2 regions of the Alkaliphilus sp. B6464 genome follow, and region 1 is predicted to be linked to the other one. Evidence: a T-box and tRNA genes for the amino acid it is inferred to sense, from the RefSeq annotation. Region 1 holds a T-box; the other holds one or more tRNA genes.
What was found. The T-box of region 1 lies ahead of HYG84_RS09950 (valine--tRNA ligase). A T-box ahead of a tRNA ligase gene usually reads a tRNA of that ligase, here a tRNA-Val.

Region 1 (10,886 bases):
ACGCAAAACTTCAACTGCACCAATAGCTGTGCAAGCATTATATATTTGGTGGATTCCAACTAATTGTATTTTTATATTATCATAAACATTACCTAATATATTTACTGAAAAAACTTGTTCTTCTATAGTACTTTTATGTATGGTTAACTCGTTAAAGCTTGTTACGAAAAGTTTACTATTTCTTTCCGCGCATAAATTTCTAAATACATCTATAACTTCCGCTTCCTGAGGATAAGATAATACCAAGCTATTTTCTTTAATTATACCGCCTTTTTCATATGCAATTTTATCTAGTGTATCTCCTAAATATTCTGTATGATCCAGTCCAATAGGTGTAATTACAGATAGAAGTGGATCTTCTACAACATTAGTCGCATCCAATCTGCCACCAAGCCCTACTTCTAATACAAGAAAATCTATATTTTCCTTAGCATAATAGTAAAATGCTATAGCTGTTACAACCTCAAACTCCGTAGGATGATTTTTCCCTTCATTAACCATTCCTTCTATTTTCTCTTTAACAATAGCAGTTATATTAGCCAGTTTATCCTTCGGAATATTTTCACCATTTATCCTCATTCTTTCGGTAAATTCCTCAAGGTATGGTGAGGTATATAGTCCAACACGATATCCTGCTTCTTTTAATATGCTGTGTATATATGAAGAGGTCGATCCTTTGCCATTTGTCCCTGCTACATGTATAATTTTTAGTTTTTTATGTGGATCACCCAATAGGCTTAATAAATACTTTATATTTTCTAAACCTAATTTGCTACCAAATTTATAAGTTCCATGAATGTAATCCAAGGCTTCCTGATAATTCATTTTTCCACTCCATTCTAAATGTTATAATATTTAGTCTTTTAATTATAATATCAAAGTTTGGATATATATTAAATCTTATTTTTTATTAAGTAAAAATAGCCTACATTAAATGCAGGCTACTGTTTATATTGTTTATCCTCTATTTTTTAGTGATTCTAATCTTTCTAACACACTGTTTAGCATTTGCTCATACTTTGCCTGTTTCTGCTTTTCTTCCTCTATTAAATGAGCTGGCGCCTTACTAACAAATCCTTCGTTAGAAAGTTTACCTACTACTCTTTTAATTTCTCCCTCTAGTTTTGACTTTTCCTTTTCTAATCTTTCAATTTCCTTTTCAAAGTCAATTAAGTCATCTAAAGGTAAAAACAGCTCGGCTCCTTGAATAACTGTAGATACAGCATCAGAAGGTATTTGATCTTTACTTTTTGCCAACTCAATTTCTGAAACACTTGCTAAAGTCCTAAAATATTCCTCGTTGTCTAATATTGTTTTAGCAATTTCATCCTTTGTAGTTAGAGCAATAAGCTTTGCTTTTCTTGAAGGGATAACATTCATCTCTGCTCTAACATTACGAATGCTTTTAATTGCATTCATGATTAATTCCATTTGCTCTTCTGCTAAACTGCATATTTCATTTTCTTTGTACTTAGGCCACTCTGCTACAATTACACTATCTTTCACAGTAGGTAAATTTTGCCATATCTCTTCTGTTATAAATGGCATAAACGGATGTAACAGTTTTAAAATATTCTCTAATATATAAGTTAGAGTATATTGTGCTGCTCTTTTCTTATTAATGTCTTCGCCATAAAGTCTTGGCTTTACTAACTCGATATACCAGTCACAATACTCATTCCATATAAAATCATAAAGTTTTTGTACAGCAAGACCTAACTCAAATTTATCCATGTTTTCTGTTATTTCTCTGGATACTTTATTAAGTCTAGAAATTATCCATCTATCTACTACAGTAAGTTCAGCCTCTACACTGTCCTTATCAATATAATCAACATCTAAGTTCATTAATACAAATCTTGTAGCATTCCATAGCTTATTTGCAAAATTTCGACTAGATTCTAATTTTTCCATATGGAATCGCATGTCATTTCCCGGGGAATTTCCCGTAACTAAAGTAAATCTTAATGCATCTGCTCCATATTGATCTATAATTTCAAGGGGATCAATACCATTCCCTAAGGATTTGCTCATTTTTCTACCTTCTGCATCTCTTACAAGTCCATGAATAAATACATGTTTAAATGGTATCTCATTCATAAACTCTAGTCCTGAAAAAGCCATACGAACTACCCAGAAGAAAATAATATCATATCCTGTTACTAATACATCTGTTGGGTAGAAATATTCAAGTTCCTTAGTTGCCTCTGGCCAACCTAATGTGGAAAATGGCCATAGAGCTGAGCTAAACCAAGTATCTAATACATCCTCATCCTGTTTAAAGTTATTTGAATTACATTTTTCACAAGTAGTTGGTGCTTCCTTTGAAACAACTAGGTGTCCACAATCAGAACAATAATAAGCTGGAATACGATGACCCCACCATAATTGTCTAGAAATACACCAGTCTCTAATATTTTCTAACCAATGTAGATAGGTTTTAGAGAAACGATCTGGAACAAATTTAATTCTTCCATCCTTAACAGCTTCAATAGCTGGTGCTGCAAGAGGTTCCATTTTTACAAACCATTGATCTGATGTTAAAGGTTCTACTACTGTATCACATCTATAGCATTGGCCTACATTATGGCTATGCTCCTTAATTTTAACTAACAATCCTTGTTCCTCTAAATCCTTTACAATAGCCTTCCTTGCCTCGTATCTTGACATACCTGCATATTTGCCACCCTTTGCATTTATTGTAGCATCATCATTCATAACAATAATTTGAGGAAGATTATGTCTTAGTCCTACTTCAAAGTCGTTAGGATCATGGGCTGGAGTAATTTTTACAGCTCCTGTTCCAAATTTAGGATCTACATATTCATCGGCTACTATGATAATTTCTCTATTAACTAGAGGTAAAATTGCATATTTACCAATTAAGTGCTTATATCTTTCATCTTCTGGATGTACTGCAATAGCTGTATCACCAAGCATAGTTTCTGGTCTTGTTGTTGCAATTTCTATTACTTCATCACTATCCTTAATTGGATAGTTTATATGCCAAAAATGTCCTGCCTTCTCATCATGTTCAACTTCTACATCTGAAAGAGAAGTTTTACACTCTGGACACCAATTAATAATACGATTTCCTCTATATATTAATCCCTTTTCATATAATTTAACAAATACCTCTGTTACTGCATTACTAAGTCCTTCATCTAATGTAAATCGTTCTCTAGACCAGTCACAAGAGTCCCCTAATTTTTTCATTTGATCTACTATTCTTCCCCCATACTCCTCTTTCCACTTCCAGGCTCTTTCTAAAAATCCTTCTCTACCTACATCCAGCTTACTTAGTCCTTCTTCTTCCTTAATACTTTCAACTACCTTTACCTCTGTTGCTATACTTGCATGGTCTGTGCCTGGCTGCCATAATGCTTCATAACCCTGCATCCTTTTCCAACGAATTAAAATATCTTGAAGTGTATGATCTAGTGCATGACCCATATGGAGTTGTCCTGTTATGTTTGGTGGCGGCAGAACAATGCTGAATGGTTGTTTTTCTGGATCTACTTTTGCTTTAAAATAATTAGCATCCATCCAATGTTTATAAATACGTTCTTCAAACGCCTGAGGATTATAATTCTTTTCTAAATTATTTTCCATTACCTATTCCTCCTTCAAATTTTATATTTTCTTAAATAAAAAAATCCTCCGTCCAAAATAAGGACGAAGGATATATTCGCGGTACCACCTTAATTTCTATTTACAAAAAATAATGTAAATAGACACTTAAATAAATATAACGGTTTACCCGTCTACACCTACTCTATTCAGCGTAGAAACTCAGAAGCTACCTTCAATAGCCTTTGCCCTAAAAAACCTTTCAGCCTATGGGTTTTTATCTCTTAAGGGTGTACTATTTACTCCTCTTCATCATTGTTGATTACTTAATAAAATTTAATATTATTATAACCATTTAACAGGATTTGTCAATAGGTTTCTCAAATTTATTTTTTATTATATAACATAATCTTTAAATAACATCACCATAATTATATTATAATACTAATTTTTACTCAGGTGTTCCAGAGATTGGCGGTTTTTTTATTTCCTGTATTCCTAAGAGTGCATATCTTACAAATGCATATAAAGTAAGTAATGCTGCAATTATAATCAAGGCTTTACCATATATAAAATCAAAAGCTATAGCTAAAATAGCGATATAAAAAACTATAGTGGCTATCTTTCCATAGGAATTTGCTGGGACTACTAATTTATCTTTCTTAGTATATAGAACAATTCCTCCCAGTATCATAGAAATCTCCTTTATTCCATATATGCTTATAACCCATATTGGTATAAACTGCTTTAATGTAAAGCAGATAAGTACTGTTAGCTGCATTAATTTATCTGCTAATGGATCCATAGCTTGTCCCCACTTAGTTATAACATCATATTTTCTTGCAATATATCCATCTAAAACATCTGTAATTCCTGCAAGAATAAAGATTATAACAGAATATAATAAGCTTTTTTCTAAAGGTGAAAAAAATACTCCTACAAATAATGGTATAAGCATAAAACGCACGGTAGTCAATATGTTTGGTAAGTTCATTAATACACCTCGTCTCAGAGCAATTTTTGTGACTATGTACCATACAATATAAATAATACCATATTTTATTAAATTTGCAAAACTTATACCAGAAATTATTTGATTTAAGCTTTATACTATTTTACTGCCTTAATAGAATATATTCTATCTAAATATCCAACTAAATCCATTATCATTTCTTCATAGGTTCTATTAAATACATCCCATTCTCTTTTATAATTAGCATAAATTAGTCTCTTTGTATAGTTTGACATAGGTATATCCTTATATAAACATAATCTAGATACTCTACCTTTACCTATTTCTAAATTTTCGGGATTTATTCCAAATTCTACTTCATCCTTATGAACTAATGCAAACCAGCTAAAATTATCAATTTCTCCTTTTATATAACCATATCTACTTTTAGTTCCATAATTAACCTTTATATTGAACAATCTAATCCCCCCTCTAGTCCGCTATACTAAGATTTTATGCCAGTTTTTTCATTCTTATTCATTTGATAGCAAACAGTCGTAAAACCCCTTCTAAACGACTATCTTTGTTTATCAATGAAGTAACACAAATTTTACATAAGAATATAATAGATTACATAGTTTTCTATTTTTAAGCTGGAGGGGATTAAATTGATACACAAAAAGTATCTTAGCTTTCTAATTGTTTTGCTAATGATTACTACCATGATCTTATCAGGATGCAGTGGTAAGACAAAACTTACTAAAATACAAGTAATGGAAGTAACCCATTCCGTATTTTATGCACCCCATTATATCGCAGTTACTGAAGGGTTCTTTGAAGAAGAAGGGTTAAAGGTCGAGATTATAGATGGTAAAGGTGCTGATAAGACCATGGCAGCTCTATTAAGTAATCAAGTGGAAATTGGCTTTATGGGTCCTGAAGCTTCAATCTATGTTTATAATCAAGGTAAAGAGGATTACGCTATTAACTTTGCCCAACTAACTCAACGTGATGGCTCATTTATAGTGGCTAGAGAGCCAAACCCTAATTTTAAATTAGAAGATCTTAGAGGAAAAGAACTACTTGGTGGACGTAAGGGCGGAATGCCTAACATGACATTAGAGTATGTTTTAAAGAAAAATGGCTTAGTACCTGGTAAAGACTTAAATGTACGTACCGACATTCAGTTCGATGTAATGGCTGGTGCCTTTGCTGGTGGAGAAGGGGATTACACAACACTCTTCGAGCCAGTAGCATCTTTGATGGAAAAAGAAGGTAAAGGATTTGTAGTTGCTTCAGTCGGAGAAGAAAGTGGATATATTCCTTATACAGCATACAGTGCCAAAAAGAGCTATATAGAAAAGAATCCTGATATAATACAAAAGTTTAGTAATGCAATATATAAAGGGACGCTATGGGTTGAAAGTCATAGTGCGGAAGAGATAGCAAAGTCGCTACAACCCCACTTTCCAGATGCTGATTTAGATGTATTGGCCAATGTAGCAGACAGATACCGTTCTATAGGCGCTTGGGCTCCAGATCTTATAATGACAGAAGAAGGTCTGAATAGGCTTCAAGATGTCATGACAGAAGCGGGAGAGCTAAACCAGCGAGTGCCATACGATAAAGTTGTTACTACAAAATTTGCAGAAGAGGCAATGAAAAATAAATAGTATTATACTAAAACCCACTAATTTAAACATCAGTGGGTTCTTTATATGAGAATGTGATTATTATATTACTTAAATCTTTAACTTTTATAACGTTAGTTTCTTCTTCATTAAGTACAATCTCACTTTTGGAATAATAGCCATTTGCATCCTTTGTTACTATAATCATGTGTTCTATATCATTATAAATTACCGGAGCGATATTACTTTAAAGAAAATAAATTTTCAATTATCTAATATAATCATTTTTGTTTATCTTTATTTTGAAGTATTTTTGTAAAAATCCAAATGTAAATGTGATATAAAATAACAAATACAAATGCGACTTCAACTCTCCTTAAGCTAGGAAATCGAGCCATAAATATTGAGTATATAAAAAAAGAACATGCAGTTATTAATTTTGAGATGAATTTAGATTTGAATTTAAAGATATTTTTTGAATTATCCCAAACTACTATTTTTTCATATAGATAAGGGAATTTTTTTTGTATAATAGCACTTATTAGAATTAAAAAACCAATTATTATAAATACTTTAATTGTACTCTCATTATAAGTCATATAACTTTTGTCAACTCCCTTCTAATCAAATTTTAATGTAGTTCATACTCGCAATAATATCATATGTAATATATGGATTCAAGTATACCTAAAAGCATAAAATACAGGTGTTGAGTTTCTTATATAAAAAGGCAGAGAAGGCACATCATAAAGATGCGCCTTTTAAATATAATACACTATATACATTAAGTTATTTTATACTTTGACTAATAGCGAATCACTTCTGCAATCCTTTCAGAAGTAGTTTCGGAGTTTACTAAACTTACAGTAGCCCTTGATGTATCTTCCCAAGGCTCTACAGCATAGAATCGGCCATAAGTTGAATCAATTACTTTTATATAAACTCCTGGGTAAGTATCTGAATAATCCATGATTTGATCAATAATACTTTGTTTATACAATGTATATACCCCTGCATAAATACCGGTATAAACACTTGTTAAGCCTAATATTAGCGTAAGTACGCTCTTTACAGATGAATCTCTAAGTCCTCTTGCAAATTCACGAGCTTTTGCTCCTTTTAAGAATGTATGAGCTGTTTCTTGACCATATCTTTGAGCACTTAATTGTGTAATTATAGTTATGCCATCTGAACGACTTGGTATTGAATAAGTTACCATTACATTTCCTCCTTTAGTTTTTTTATTTTTTTAAGACTTTCTCTGTTGGCCAACTTGTTTCGTCTTACACTATATAAAAAGAAATTTAAGTCAAGATAATCAACCACTTTTTAAAATTAATTTTAAAAAAGTGGTGTAGAAGGTTTAACTGGATTAAAATAGGCAATCGCCACAGCGTATACTAAGGCACTAATTCAAAGATGCTTTATCTATCCAGTAAAAATATCATAAAAAAATGAACCCAGCATCATAGAAACTAGGTCCAATACATCAATCAACTTATTATTATGTTCGAAGAACGGATAGTGCCTCATATCTAGAAAAGATGATGCATTACCTCCTAGAGAAACTTAGCGACTAAACCATAACGGGTGATGAACAGCCTATGCTACTTGGGTTAAAGGCATACTATCCGATGATAAAAATCGTTGCCAAAATTATTTACACTCTCTTAATCTTTTAAATTAATATTATGCTTCCATTTGTCTCATAACTTTTAATATTACATGGTCTGTAACGTTCATTCCTTCCTCCGATAATATACCTAGATTTCTAATAGTATCCTCAGCGGTATTTGCTATCATTCCATTTTTATTAGGAACAACTTGATCATTTAAAGCCAATAATGCTGATTGAATTGCTGCCGATGCAGAAGTTGCAAGTTTTAATGCACAACCTACTTTAGCACCATCACAAATCATACCACTTATATTTGCTAGCATATTTTTAACTACAGCATCTATTTGTTGTTCTTTAGCTCCCATTAACCATGCTATAGCCACACTTGCTCCCGTTGCAGCAGCTACTCCACAACCACATAAAGCTGATAATCTACCTATATAGTGCTTAATATAACTATTTAAAATATGACTAATAGCTATAGCTCTAGCTAATTTTTCGTTATCAACAGAGAATTTTTTATGATAAGCTAAAATAGGCAAAATAGCAGTTAAACCATTATTTCCACTTCCGTTGCTACTCATAACTGGCATATTAATACCAGACATCCTAGCATCAGCTCCTGCTGCCGTTAACATCATAGCTCTATTCATTAAATCATCAGCTAAAATTCCTTTTTGTACATTTTCGTAGATTGTTAATCCTACTGACATACCAGACTTTTTACTTAGTCCAGCCATTGCTATTTTCTCATTCATTTCTAAACCTTCTAACATGAAACTAAGCTTTTCATAATCTATCCTTTCAATTTCACTTATAATATCTTTTATATTTAATTCATATAAAGGATTTATTGATTTTATATTTTCATTATTAGTTTGTATTTTATTTAATATTATTTTTTTGTCTGTTTCTAGATAAACAAATTCATTATGTTTGTTCTGTATAATTACGATAGAATATCCTTTTTCAGTATACAATTTTACTTCTATATATATTTTTTCTGTTGTATCTTTAATATTTATAGAAATTCTATCGCTTTCGATCAATTTATTTGCCAATTCTATTTCCTTATCAGTAATCCCTTCTAGTACTTCGAGGCCCTTTTCACTCCGTCCACCCATTGCCCCTAGTGCTGACGCAATGGGTAATCCTACTTCATTAGTATTAGGTATTCCTACAGCTAATCCATTTTTATAAATATTTGGACTAAGCCAAATATCTAAACTTAATATTTCTTGATGATTAACTAACTCCATAGCCTTTGCGCATGCTAAAGCTACAGCTACTGGATCTGTACATCCCATTGCTGGTACTACTTCCTCTTTTAATGTTCTTAATATCAATTCTTCTAATTGCATGCTAATCGACCTCCTCTTAAGTCTATATTTCACTATATAGATTTAAAAAGCAATTACCATGCCAACATAAAATCATTGAAAAATAGCCATCATTTTAATACTTTTTCTCAAAATGATAATAGTTTTATAAAAGCAGTCTCAAAATGATATTTCGTATCATTTTGAGACTGCTTTTGTTTATATTATCTTTATTTCGTATTCTTTTATCTTTCTATATAAGGTCGCCCTACTTATACCCAATGCCTTTGCTGCACAGTTAATAGACTGATTTCTATTTTGAAAATATAGAAGTGCCTTTTCAATTTCTTTTTTTTCTAATTCTTTAATAGGAGTTATGCCTTCAAAACAACTCTTATCTCGCATCCTATTCTTTCTTATTAGCCTATTAGGCAAGTCTTTTTCTTCTATAATATTAGTAGTACACATATTAACAGCATATTCTATAGTATTTTCTAGCTCTCTTACATTTCCTGGCCACTCATAATTCATAAAAATATTAAATACATTTTCATCAACTTGATTAATGTGTTTTCCTAACTTATCATTGCATTTTCCCAATAAATATTCGACCAATATAAATATGTCGTCCAATCTATATCTAAGAGGTGGAATATTAATAGGTATAACATTAATTCTATAAAATAAATCTTGTCTAAATTCTCCGTCTAAAACCTTTTTTTCTAAATCCTTATTAGTTGCCGCGATTATTCTTACATCTATTGGTATAAGTTCCTTGCCCCCTACCTTTTCTATTACATGGTCTTGTAGTACCCTTAAAAGCTTAGTTTGTAAATGTAGGGGCATATCTCCTATCTCATCAAGAAAAATAGTTCCTTTATTGGCCAATTCAAATTTCCCGGCCTTACCTCCTCTTATAGCACCTGTAAATGCTCCTTCCTCATATCCAAAAAGTTCACTTTCCAAAAGTTGTTCTGGAATTGCAGCACAATTTATAGCAATAAATGGCCCATTATTCTGATAACTATGTAGATGTATTGCTCTTGCAAATAACTCTTTTCCAGTTCCGCTCTCGCCCTGAATTAATATAGTAGAAGTTGATCTTGCAGCTCTTTCTGCCTTAATCTTTACATTTTTAAATGAGATACTATTCCCTATAATATCCTCAAAGTTAGTCATAATATTTCCAGTAGTAATGTCGTTTACAATGTTTAATACTTCAGAAAGATTACTAAAGGTAAACAAGAAACCAAAAGTTTTATTTTCTAGGCTAATAATATTAGCATCAAAAACACCTCTAAACCGATGCTTAGCTCTATTATATATAAATTCAATATTCTTTACTCCTGCACATTCATTTACCAGTAATGTAAAATCAAAATCTCCAATAAAATCACGAATATTCATTTTATCAGCAATATTTTCATCAATTTTAAATAATTCAATTGCCTTTTTATTATAACGCAGTACCTGACCAATATTGTCAACAGCAATAATTCCTTTATCTACAGAATTTAGTACAATTTCTAGCTCCCTTGCTAAAAGCTTAATTTTATCCGTATTTTCTTGTTCTAAAAGCTTAGATGAAATCAATTCTGCCATCTTGTTTAAAAACTTAATTAGATTTTTCTGATTGCTAACAATAGCACTTCTTTGATCTTCCTCAAATGCAATTAATCCAATAACACCAACTATATGATTTTCTATCTTAATAGGACAACAAACCTCTGCATATTCATTGCAGTCTCCTATATTATCGCACTTTAAACACGCACTATGCTCTCCTGGATTTTCTA
Region 2 (10,886 bases), 1.0 Mb from region 1:
TTCTAAAAGCTTACAACTTTTTAAATCTGATGTCCTTGTTTCACCAAATCTTTCAAGATAATCGCCTTCATAATAATTTCTTGACATAACAGGCTTGTATAAAAATTTTTCTTGCGATATTTTTTCTAGTTGAATATTATCATTAAAATATATAGCATTTTGCATCGCTGTATATTTATCCTTCATGTTTTGAGCCGTTACAATTAAATTATCTAAAAGTCCAACTTCTCTTCCTTTAAAATACCCACTTTCTAGGTTGTAAACAATTTTCTTTAGATCATATAAGTACTTATCCATATACTAGGTCCTCCTACATTATGATTTCATACTACCATTAATTATATTATAATTTGAATAAATTCAAAATAAATTCTCAATAATAGTAGTAAGCATTTATATTATTAAGGAAGTGATTATATTGAAGTGTACAAGTTGTAACCAAGGAAATATAATATTAAAAGATGAAGTTACCTATGTATATCATTACCATATAAAGGATGATGGAGCCGTAAAGTGGAATGATGAAGAAGGATATGCTCCATATCTTTTCTTTTACAGAGATCAAAAGGATTTCAAGCAAAAAGTCGAATGTGATAACTGCAATAAGGAGTATGATTTTAAAATAGAAAAGGATTATGATCAGCAAATGGTTATTCTAAAAAAAGCTATCCATTCTAACAGCCTTATAGACTCTAAGCCTTTTGTTTAGATACTCGAATATCAAAACCCCCTCTTATACACTGGAGGGAGTTTTTAATATATTCTTATTTACATAATTCATAAAACATAAAGTTAGAGTTTCCCTCGGACCATTGTCTGTACTTTTCGTCCATCTTATAAAATTCCAATACATTAATCTGTTCATCAAATTTCCAAGTAGCTACATTTAAAAATTTATATTCTCCTCTAAGTAATATTTCTTCTATAAGCATACCATTTTCATTAAAGTATTCTTCATAAATTTCTAATAAAGTCTTATCTTCTAATGATAAATGCTGATATCCATCAATAGCCATTGCTTTTAAAATCCAGCTAAGTTCATTAGTCTTTTCAATTATTTTTTTAGTATAAAATCTTTTATTAACATAAATAAATGTTTCAATATCTTTCGTAGATATAAAGTCCTCTACTAATTTCTCAAATAGTCGTTGATTAACTGAAATCCACCCTATTTTTTTAAATTTATCATTTAAAATCTCGTTAAGTTTATCTTCAGAAATATTGTTTATTTCTTCTATCAAATATTCTTCATCTGCAGATTCATATTCTAAGGCATTATATACAATATCAGAAAAAATATCCTTATTAACCCAAATCCAATCCTGCATTTTAATATTTACTTGAAATAATTCTTCTACTGTACTATTTTTTATTATTTGCTCTATATTTAAATTTTCTATAATTATCACCTTCTTTTCATTATGCTTTTTATTATATACAATTTTTATACATTGGACAATATAAAGTCACCTGATGCTATAGTATCCACTCCTGTCTCACATAAAATTCACGCTAAATTTTCAAGTACTCAAAACATTATTAGATTCCTATTTCTTTAGAAACACTTAAAAATTAGAAATGTATATTTTCTTAAACAACAAAATAGAGGCCTCTATCAATAAAGACCCCTATTTCTAGTTTAAATTAATTTTTTTTAGATAAGATAATATCTTCCATCTCATCCAGTAAGCCTTCAAATACTTTTAATGCAGATTTTATCGGCTCAGAGCTGGTCATATCCACTCCCGCCTTCTTTAATACATTAATTGAATAATCAGAGCTTCCACTTTTTAAAAAGTCTATATATCTATTAGCAGCAATTTCTCCTTCTTCTAATATTTGTTTTGAAAAAGCGATAGCTGCAGAATACCCAGTTGCATACTGATAAACATAAAAGCTATTGTAAAAATGAGGGATTCTAGCCCATTCAATATCAATATGACTATCAACCACAATATCGGGACCATAGTACTTTACATTCAAGTCATGATAGATTTTATTCAAGTCATCTACTGTTAAAGCTTCTCCTATTTGAATCTTATTATGCGTAATCTTTTCAAATTCCGCAAACATGGTTTGACGATAAACCGTTGTTCTAAACTGCTCTAAATAGTAATTTAATAAATACATCTTTTCATTTAAATCTTTAGTGTTTTTTAACATATAATCCATAACAAGTGCTTCGTTTACAGTAGATGCTACCTCTGCTACAAATATTTTATAATCACTATAAATAAATGGTTGACTTTGAGCAGTATAATAGCTGTGAATTGAGTGTCCCATTTCATGTGCTAATGTAAACATACTGTCTACATTGTCTTTGTAGCTCATCAAAATAAATGGATAGCTATCATAGGTTCCCCAAGAGTATGCCCCACTAGTTTTTCCTGTATTTTCATAAACATCTACCCATCTATTTTCGAATCCAGATTTTAAAATATTAACATATTCTTTACCAAGAGGTTCTAAACCTTTCATAATCAATTCTTTAGCCTTTTCATAGCTAACCGACATTTCAACATCCTTTATCATAGGAGTATATAAATCATACATATGTAGTTCATCCACACCTAACATTTTCCTTCTTAAATTAACATATCTATGCATTAAGTGTAGATTTTCATGGATTGTATCTATTAATTTATCATATACACCTATAGGTATATTATTATCAAATAAGGCTGCATCTATTGAACTTTTATGTTTTTTCACCTTTGCAAAGAAGTAATCCTTCTTTAAGTTTGAAGAAAATGTGGTTGCTAATGTATTTTTGAAGCTATTATATGTATTATACAGAGCAGCAAAAACATCTTTTCTTACTCTTCTGTCAGAACTTTCTAATAGTTGTATAAAATTTCCATGAGTTACTTCTACTTCTTCACCGTTTTCATCTAATATTGTAGGGAACTTCATATCAGCATTGTTTAACATAGTAAATATATCTTGGGAAGCATGAGCTATTTCTCCTGCCTGCGCAATAATTTGCTCCTCTTCTATCGAAAGTACATGTTCTTTATTCCTTAGTATTTCACTTAAATAATGCTGATATTTCTTTAGTTCATCTTTTTCACTATAATATTGATTTATTTCCTCTTCAGAAATTTGTAAAATTTCTGGTACAAAGAAAGCAACAGCGCTTTCCATTTTAATATATAAACCTTGTGCCTTATCAGTTAATCCTTGGTATTTAGTATTTGTATTATCTTCATCCCTTTTCATCTTTGCATATGTATAGACCTTCAATGCTTTTTCATATAGTATTTCATAAAGATTTAATGCATTTAAAAGTCCTTTGCTACTATTAAGTTTTCCTTGGTACTGGCTGAACTCTTCAATAAGTTCTTTTACTCTGTTATAATCATTTTCCCAATGACTTTCATCTTGATACATATTTTCAATAGACCACTTAAACTCTTCACTAATTTCTACTCTTTCTAATACTTTTGTACCTTTATTATTTTTTTCTTCTCCCATTATACATTCCCCTTTCATTTTGTTTATATCTTCTTTTTGAATATACTATTTCAACATAAAATATATTTATCCTTTTTATTTATTTCCTATAACTTAAAACAATATAGGATTCGTATATTGCTACGAAATTACTCACATCGTAGTGTAAGTATTCCTTAAAATATTACTAATATTCTACGTAGTTTAGATAACCTTATAATCTATTACATAAAATGGAAGGTTAAAAACCCTCCATTTTATAGATAAAATATTTATTATTATTTTTTTCTAGCTATTCTATCTACTACCATAGCGATAGCACCATCTCCAGTTACGTTGGCAGCTGTTCCAAAGCTATCTTGAGCCATATACAGCGCCATCATTAACCCTAATTGAGCTTCTGTAAAACCAAGCATTGATGAAAGTAATCCAAGAGCCGCCATAACAGCCCCACCAGGTACTCCAGGAGCCGCTATCATAGTTACTCCTAGCATCAAAATAAATGGAAGCATTTGCCCAAATTCTAAAGTTGTTCCTTGTAAAAGCATTACAGCAAGAGAACAAGTAGTAAGTGTAATTGTACTACCTGCTAAGTGAATGGTAGCACATAAAGGCACTGCAAAGTCCGCTATCTCATCACTTACTTTATTTTTCTTAGTTGACTCAACAGTTACAGGAATTGTAGCAGCTGAAGATTGAGTTCCTATAGCTGTAAAATAAGCAGGAAGCATATTTTTAATAGCTGCAAACGGACTTACTCCAGCAACTGATCCAGCTACTAAAAACTGTATAATAATATATGAAATATGAACAGCTATTACTAATAAGAATACCTTACCAAATACAGCCATAGTTTGCATTACTTCACCTGTAAAGGCCATTTCAGCAAATATACCTGCTATATATATTGGTAACAATGGTATGATAATATTATCGATTACTTTTTCAATAATATTTTGGAATTCTTTTACAAAGTCAAACATAGTTTTGCCTTTAATTGCAGCAATTCCAAGACCAAGTAAAAATGCAGTAACTAAAGCTGTCATTACCCCCATAATAGGCGGTATTTCGAGTTCAAATATAGCTTCAACTTTTATACCTGTGCTTCCTATATTAGCACCACTTGGAATAAGCATAGGTAGTACATTACTTGCCACAAAATATGCTGCAGTACCTGCTATGATAGTCGATATATAGGCTAACCCTGCGGTAATTCCTAACAGTTTTCCCGCTTTATCCCCTAGCTCCGCAATACCAGGTGCAACAAAGGCAATAATTAATAGTGGAATTATATAACCTAAAAACTGTCCAAAGATGCCACTAAATGTCACAAGTAGTCTAGTTAAAAATTCAATTTTAGTGGTACCAATAATTATACCTAATATAATTCCGATCAGTAATCTTGGTAACAATCCTAGCTTCTTCATTCTTTCTCCTCCATTTCAATTGTTTTAAAATGATTAATAAATAATGATTTCCTTTAATAGGCAGCTCTTCCACACCTATTAATTTCCATTATATATTATCTATTATCTTTATTCAATCCAAGATTAATATTATTCTGTAAATTATTTATGTTTTATGCTTTTATATTATTTCCAAAAATTTTTGAATTACTACTTCCTATATATCTATTGTTAGATTTTTTTAATATGCTAGAACAGACAAACAGCAATAGTTTTAGAAAAAATAATTTTCCGACAACCATTGCTGTTTGTTTTCTTCCTAATACTTCACATGCTCCTAGCCCAGTAGGTTATATTTTACTCTTTAATTTAAAAGTTTTGTTTCATTTTTCTTCACCTATAGCAGTTGATAAAGAGCCAAATAAAAGAGAGGCTATCTCATTTCAGTGATATGATAAATCACCTTTGAGACGGCCTCTTTTAGCTTATTTGATTATTTTGCTGCATTCTGTCCTGCTATTCTACCAAATACTACGATGTCAGCTAAAGCGTTTCCACCTAGTCTATTTCCACCGTGTACTCCTCCTGTAACTTCTCCTGCTGCGAATAAACCTTTGATGATTTCTCCATCTTCATTTAATACTTCAGCATTTTCGTTTATTGCTAATCCACCCATTGTATGGTGTACTGCTGGTGCGATTTCGATTGCATAGAATTTAGAAGTTTCTAATGCTCTTGGCATATCTGCTCTTCCGAAGTCTGCATCTTTACCAGATGCTTGGAATCCATTATATTTTTCTACCGTTGCTACCAAGTTTTCCACTGGCATATTTAATGCTTCTGCTAATCCTTCAGGTGTATCAGCTTCTGTTACGATACCTTGCTTTATATATCCTGCAATTGCACTTAAACTATCAGTAATTCCTTGGTCAAATACTAAGTAAGCTGATTGACCTTCTTGTTCTAATATAGCTTTTGAAACAACGTCTCTTGTTTCAAGTTCTCCTACAAATCTATTACCTTCTCTATTTACTACGATTGCTCCGTTACCTCTAACTGCTTCTGTAATCATATATCCATTGCTTGGAACTGCTGTAGGATGAGTTTGAATTTCTTCTAGTTGAATTACTCCTGCACCAATTTCTTGTGCCATTTTAATTCCACTTCCATCTGCTCCTGCATGATTTGTTGTTACAAAACCTTCTAAATCAGGGTTAAGTGATACTAATATTTCAGGGTTTGCTCCAAATCCACCTGTTGCAAGAATTACTGCATTTGCTTTAATCGTAAGTTCGTTTCCATCTTTATCTTCAGCTATTACCCCAGCTACAACACCTTCATTTGTTAAAATTTCTGTTGCTTTTGTTTCAGTCATAACTTTCATTCCAGTGTTTTCTAAAGCAGTTTTTAATGTTTTAACGACTTCTGGTCCAACTGGCGCTCCACCTGCAGGTCTATGTGCTCTATTGTTAGTTGCTCCTGCTAATCTACCTACGTCGGTAAAGTCTCCACCAAGCTCTAATAACCAATCTATAGCATCTGCCGCTTTACTTGTCATAGTAGTTACTAAAGACTCTATATTCTTTTCGTAACCACCTTTCATCGTATCTTCAAAGTGAACTGTTGCATCATCTTCGATTTCCAATTCAGCTTGAACACTCGTTCCCGCTGCGTTTAATCCACCAGTTGCTCTTAAAGTGTTTCCTCCTACAATAACCATTTGCTCAAGGATTATCACTTCTTTTCCTGCGTTACGAACTTCTAGTGCAGCGGCTAATCCTGCTCCACCTGAACCAACTACTACTACATCTGTAGTATGTTCTATTTGAGCAGGTTGTTGTGGTTCAGGCGTTACTACAGGAGCCTTTGTCCCACATCCTGATAAAACTCCTACACTCATTGCTAATGTCATACCTAATAATACTTTTTTACTTCTGAACAATTTGTTCATTAACATTAATTAAGTCCTCCTTTATTGTCTATACCCAATGCCCAAATTTTATTATAGCAGAATTTATGGTATGTGCAATAAAAAAGTTAATATTTTATCAATCTCGGCTAGCTATATGAACCACCTCTATATTATCACATGTTTATATTACCTACCAAAGACTTCCAGGCCATTTCCTTGCACCTTTAGTTCTTTGTCCAATTTTACAAAAAAATAATACAGGGCTTGAATTTGCCCTGTATTTATGGGGTCGCCTGTCGGCTTTGCTGTTCAAAATTCCCATCATTACGGTATGCGGCATTGTGATGGGATAGACAGTCAAATGCTTATTCGGTGCGCTTTTTACTTCGCCGTCTTATTTACAAAATCAACTTCATATTTCCACTCGCCGTATTTTTGGTCGTTGTCGATTATCGTTCCGTTTGTAAGGGTGATACGCAAAACGATTGAACTTGGGCTGTCCTCGTCACCGTGGTCATCGAACCATTCGAAGATTTTTTTCATTTTCGCTCTGATTTCCGAATTTTTCTCGTCCTTGGCCCAACCGAGATTTTCAGCCGTGCCATTCGCAACGAACCAGTCTAACCCGCCAATGGCAACTTCGTTGTTCTTCTCAATTTCCAACATTTTGCTTTTCTTTGCGTCCGTAGAAACATAGAACATACCGTCCTCATAATAGGCATCAACCATACGGACAGAAGGGCGAGGATTGCCAGCAGCGTTCGCGGACAATGCTATGGTTGCAAGTGCGATAAGGTTGTCTTTACTACTGTTTCCGCAGCGTTCTTCCATAAGTTTCATCGCGTTTTCGTATTTGCTCATTTTAATTCCTCCAATGATGTATTTTAATTATTATACCACACATAACCTGATTAATATCTAACAATTCCAAATCTTACGTTTTTAAGAATTCATTATATATTTTTTGTAGTTAATTCCTTTATAAGTGCAGAAGGCACTAAATCATTAACATATGCTATCCTCAATAAGTATCTTATTAAACTTTCTCCTTTAAAAGGTAGTATTAGTTTAGGCAACATATTTTTTCATGAACTAATATCATTTTTTATATCAATCCTATTATTCATTTCCTAACTCCCTTTAGAAATAGTTATAGAGTAATTTAAAATTATTAATAAAGGCCTAGTCAGCGAGTTAACTAGGCCTTTTATTAATAATTTATGATATTGTCAATTGTTTTAGTTATGTATCAAATATTCATGCAAAATCTGTCCACCATTCGCGTAAATTACCATTTATTTTATTGGTGAGGATAATTGGACTTGAACCAACGACCTCTACGATGTCAACGTAGCGCTCTGCCAGCTGAGCTATATCCTCTAGTATATTTTTTATACTATAATTACTTTAAAATTCTATGTAAGTGTAATCTTAATGTTTATGATTAATTGAAATTATATCACCTAGATTTAAAATTTGCAACAATATTTGCAAATCAGACTATTTTTCATGGTATTGTAATACATTTATAGCTTTGAACGTATATCTGTAGGGTAGATAATAGTATAGTTAAAATAAATTTGCAAATTTAGGGAGGTAAGTCATAATGAGGGAGTTTTATAAAAAAACATTCCAAAAACAAGCAGGTATGCGAAAAGTTATAATGAGTCTAATTCCAATAATAGTAGGCTCAATTTACTTTTTTGGATGGCGTACACTAGTTTTAATGGCTACTATTACTTTATTTGGAGTAGCAACAGAATATTTATTCGAAAGGCGTCTTAACAAAAAAATCACTGAAGCAGTCTTTGTAACATGTATTTTGTTTACATTAACATTACCAGTCTCTACACCGCTATGGGTGGGAATTATAGGTATAGTCTTTGGTATTACTTTTGCAAAAGAAGTCTTTGGAGGTTTTGGGTTTAATGTATTTAATCCTGCCCTAGCTGCACGTACCTTTATTTATGTAACATTTCCAGAGCCTTTAACTATTAGTTGGAATGTAGCATCCAGTGGATTTCCTGGCGGGTTTGGAAAGTATATTACTCCTGCAGTAGATTCTATTTCCCAAGGATCTCCATTAATACATTTTGGAGAAACCAATACTATGTTACCTTTTAAGCAACTATTTTTAGGTAACGCTACAGGATCTTTAGGTGAAACAAGCGGACTACTTATTTTAATAGGGGCATTTATTCTTTTAAGACATAAATCAGCTGATTGGAGATTAATGTTAGCGCCAATTATAGGTTTTCTAACCTTCAACTCTATACTATATTTAAGTAATGTATCAGGTGCACAGCATCCATTATTCTCCTTGTTTTCTGGAGGATTTTTATTCTTATCTGTGTTTATGACTACAGACCCTGTTACGGCACCTAAAACAAAAGAAGGTAAATGGATTTATGGAGTATTAACAGGAATTATAACTACTATTATCAGAGTATTTGGACTCTTTGTAGAAGGCGCAATGTTCGCTGTTCTAATAATGAATATATTTGTTCCGATTATTGATGAAGCCGTAAAATATATAAAAACTCCTAGGAAAAAGGAGGTATCTGCGTGAAGAAATTTAGTTTTCGTCCAGTTATTTTTATGATTATTGTCACTGTAATATATACAGGCGTACTCGCTACTATTAATGAAGTAACCAAGAATAGAGTTTTATCTAATAACGAAGTAAAAAAACAAAGTGCACTACTTTATGTTTTAGATATACCTACCAAAGGTAAAAATCCTTCAGAAATAAACGAACTTTTTAACTCTCACTTTAAAGTTGTGGAAAGCGAGAACGACATTTACTATGAGGGCTACAAAGATAACTCTTTAGTAGCTAACATTTATCCCATACAAGGAAATGCTCTATGGGGAAGCTTGGAGGGATTTATAGGTTTAACTCCAGATTTAAATAAAATTGTAGGTATAGAGTTTTTATCCCACAACGAAACTCCTGGCTTAGGTGGCAGGATGGATGAAGATTGGTTTAAAGAGCAATTTAGAGAAGTTGTTATATCCAAAGAAGTATCAAGAGATTATATAAATTATAAGCCAAATATGGGAGGTAAGGTTGACTCTATTTCAGGGGCTACAGCTACCTCAAATTCGGTGCTCAATATTATTAATGAAAATATAGAAAAAGTAATTCTTGGCAAGAGAGGTGAGAAATAAAATGTTTAAACAAATAAAGAAAATTTTTGCTGCTGGTATCGTTCACGATAACCCCATATTTCGCCAGATTTTAGGTATTTGTTCTGCTCTTGCAGTTACTAACCTTATGATGAATTCCCTAGTAATGGGTCTAGGTGTAATATTTGTTACATCTTTTTCAAGCCTAACTGTATCTTTTCTTAGAAAATCTACACCTAAACATATCCGGATGATGGTGCAAACCTTGATTATATCTGCCTATGTAATTATAGTAGATATTGTTTTAAAAGCATATTTCCCTTCCATGAGTGAAGCTCTTGGTCCTTATGTCGGATTAATTATAACTAACTGTATTATTATGGGCCGCTGTGAGTCCTTTGCACAAAACAACACACCATTTTTATCTTTTATAGATGGAATAGCCTCTGGTATGGGATATACCTTGGTTTTACTTATTATTGCATTTTTTAGAGAAATTTTAGGCTTTGGAAGTGTATTTGGAATAACTATTATGGGTAATTGGTGGCCTAAATGGATATCTATGATTATGCCTCCAGGTGGATTCTTCATGCTTGCTCTGTTAATATGGGCAGCAAATACATATTTGGTTTCACAACAAGATAAGCAAGTATCAAAACAAGATAAACCAGTATCTCTAGCAGGAGGTGGCAACTAATGGAAGGTATTAATCCTTTAGTAATATTCTTTGCTTCTATTTTTACTAGTAACATGATATTAGCAAACTTTTTAGGCATGTGTTCCTTTATTGCTGTGTCTAAAGAAACTAAAACTTCTTTAGGCCTTGGTCAAGCAGTAACCTTCGTTTTAACTGGTACTACTATTCTAAACTATTTCATATACCACTACTTACTAGTTCCATTTGGGCTTGAATATCTTCGTTTTATAGTTTTTATTATTACAATTGCAGCATTTGTTCAATTAGTTGAAATGATAGTTGAACGTTA

Region 2: it has a tRNA-Val gene. The T-box ahead of HYG84_RS09950 (valine--tRNA ligase) is inferred to sense a tRNA for this amino acid. The anticodon was not compared.

What each region holds. Positions count from the first base shown of each region.
Region 1 is NZ_CP058557.1:2,048,105-2,058,990, reverse strand. It holds gene HYG84_RS09955 (bifunctional folylpolyglutamate synthase/dihydrofolate synthase) at 1-825, opposite strand, end outside; gene HYG84_RS09950 (valine--tRNA ligase) at 958-3,612, opposite strand; T-box leader at 3,669-3,895, opposite strand; gene pgsA (CDP-diacylglycerol--glycerol-3-phosphate 3-phosphatidyltransferase) at 4,022-4,564, opposite strand; gene HYG84_RS09940 (hypothetical protein) at 4,681-5,001, opposite strand; gene HYG84_RS09935 (ABC transporter substrate-binding protein) at 5,191-6,195, shown strand; gene HYG84_RS09930 (hypothetical protein) at 6,959-7,372, opposite strand; gene HYG84_RS09925 (L-cysteine desulfidase family protein) at 7,843-9,132, opposite strand; gene HYG84_RS09920 (sigma-54-dependent Fis family transcriptional regulator) at 9,310-10,886, opposite strand, start outside.
Region 2 is NZ_CP058557.1:3,094,919-3,105,804, forward strand. It holds gene HYG84_RS15720 (hypothetical protein) at 1-297, opposite strand, end outside; gene HYG84_RS15725 (hypothetical protein) at 410-709, shown strand; gene HYG84_RS15730 (hypothetical protein) at 765-1,409, opposite strand; gene pepF (oligoendopeptidase F) at 1,645-3,474, opposite strand; gene HYG84_RS15740 (dicarboxylate/amino acid:cation symporter) at 3,732-4,880, opposite strand; gene HYG84_RS15745 (flavocytochrome c) at 5,353-6,816, opposite strand; gene HYG84_RS15750 (pyridoxamine 5'-phosphate oxidase family protein) at 7,153-7,632, opposite strand; tRNA gene HYG84_RS15755 (tRNA-Val) at 8,076-8,151, opposite strand; gene HYG84_RS15760 (RnfABCDGE type electron transport complex subunit D) at 8,378-9,340, shown strand; gene HYG84_RS15765 (FMN-binding protein) at 9,337-9,942, shown strand; gene rsxE (electron transport complex subunit RsxE) at 9,944-10,597, shown strand; gene HYG84_RS15775 (NADH:ubiquinone reductase (Na(+)-transporting) subunit E) at 10,597-10,886, shown strand, end outside.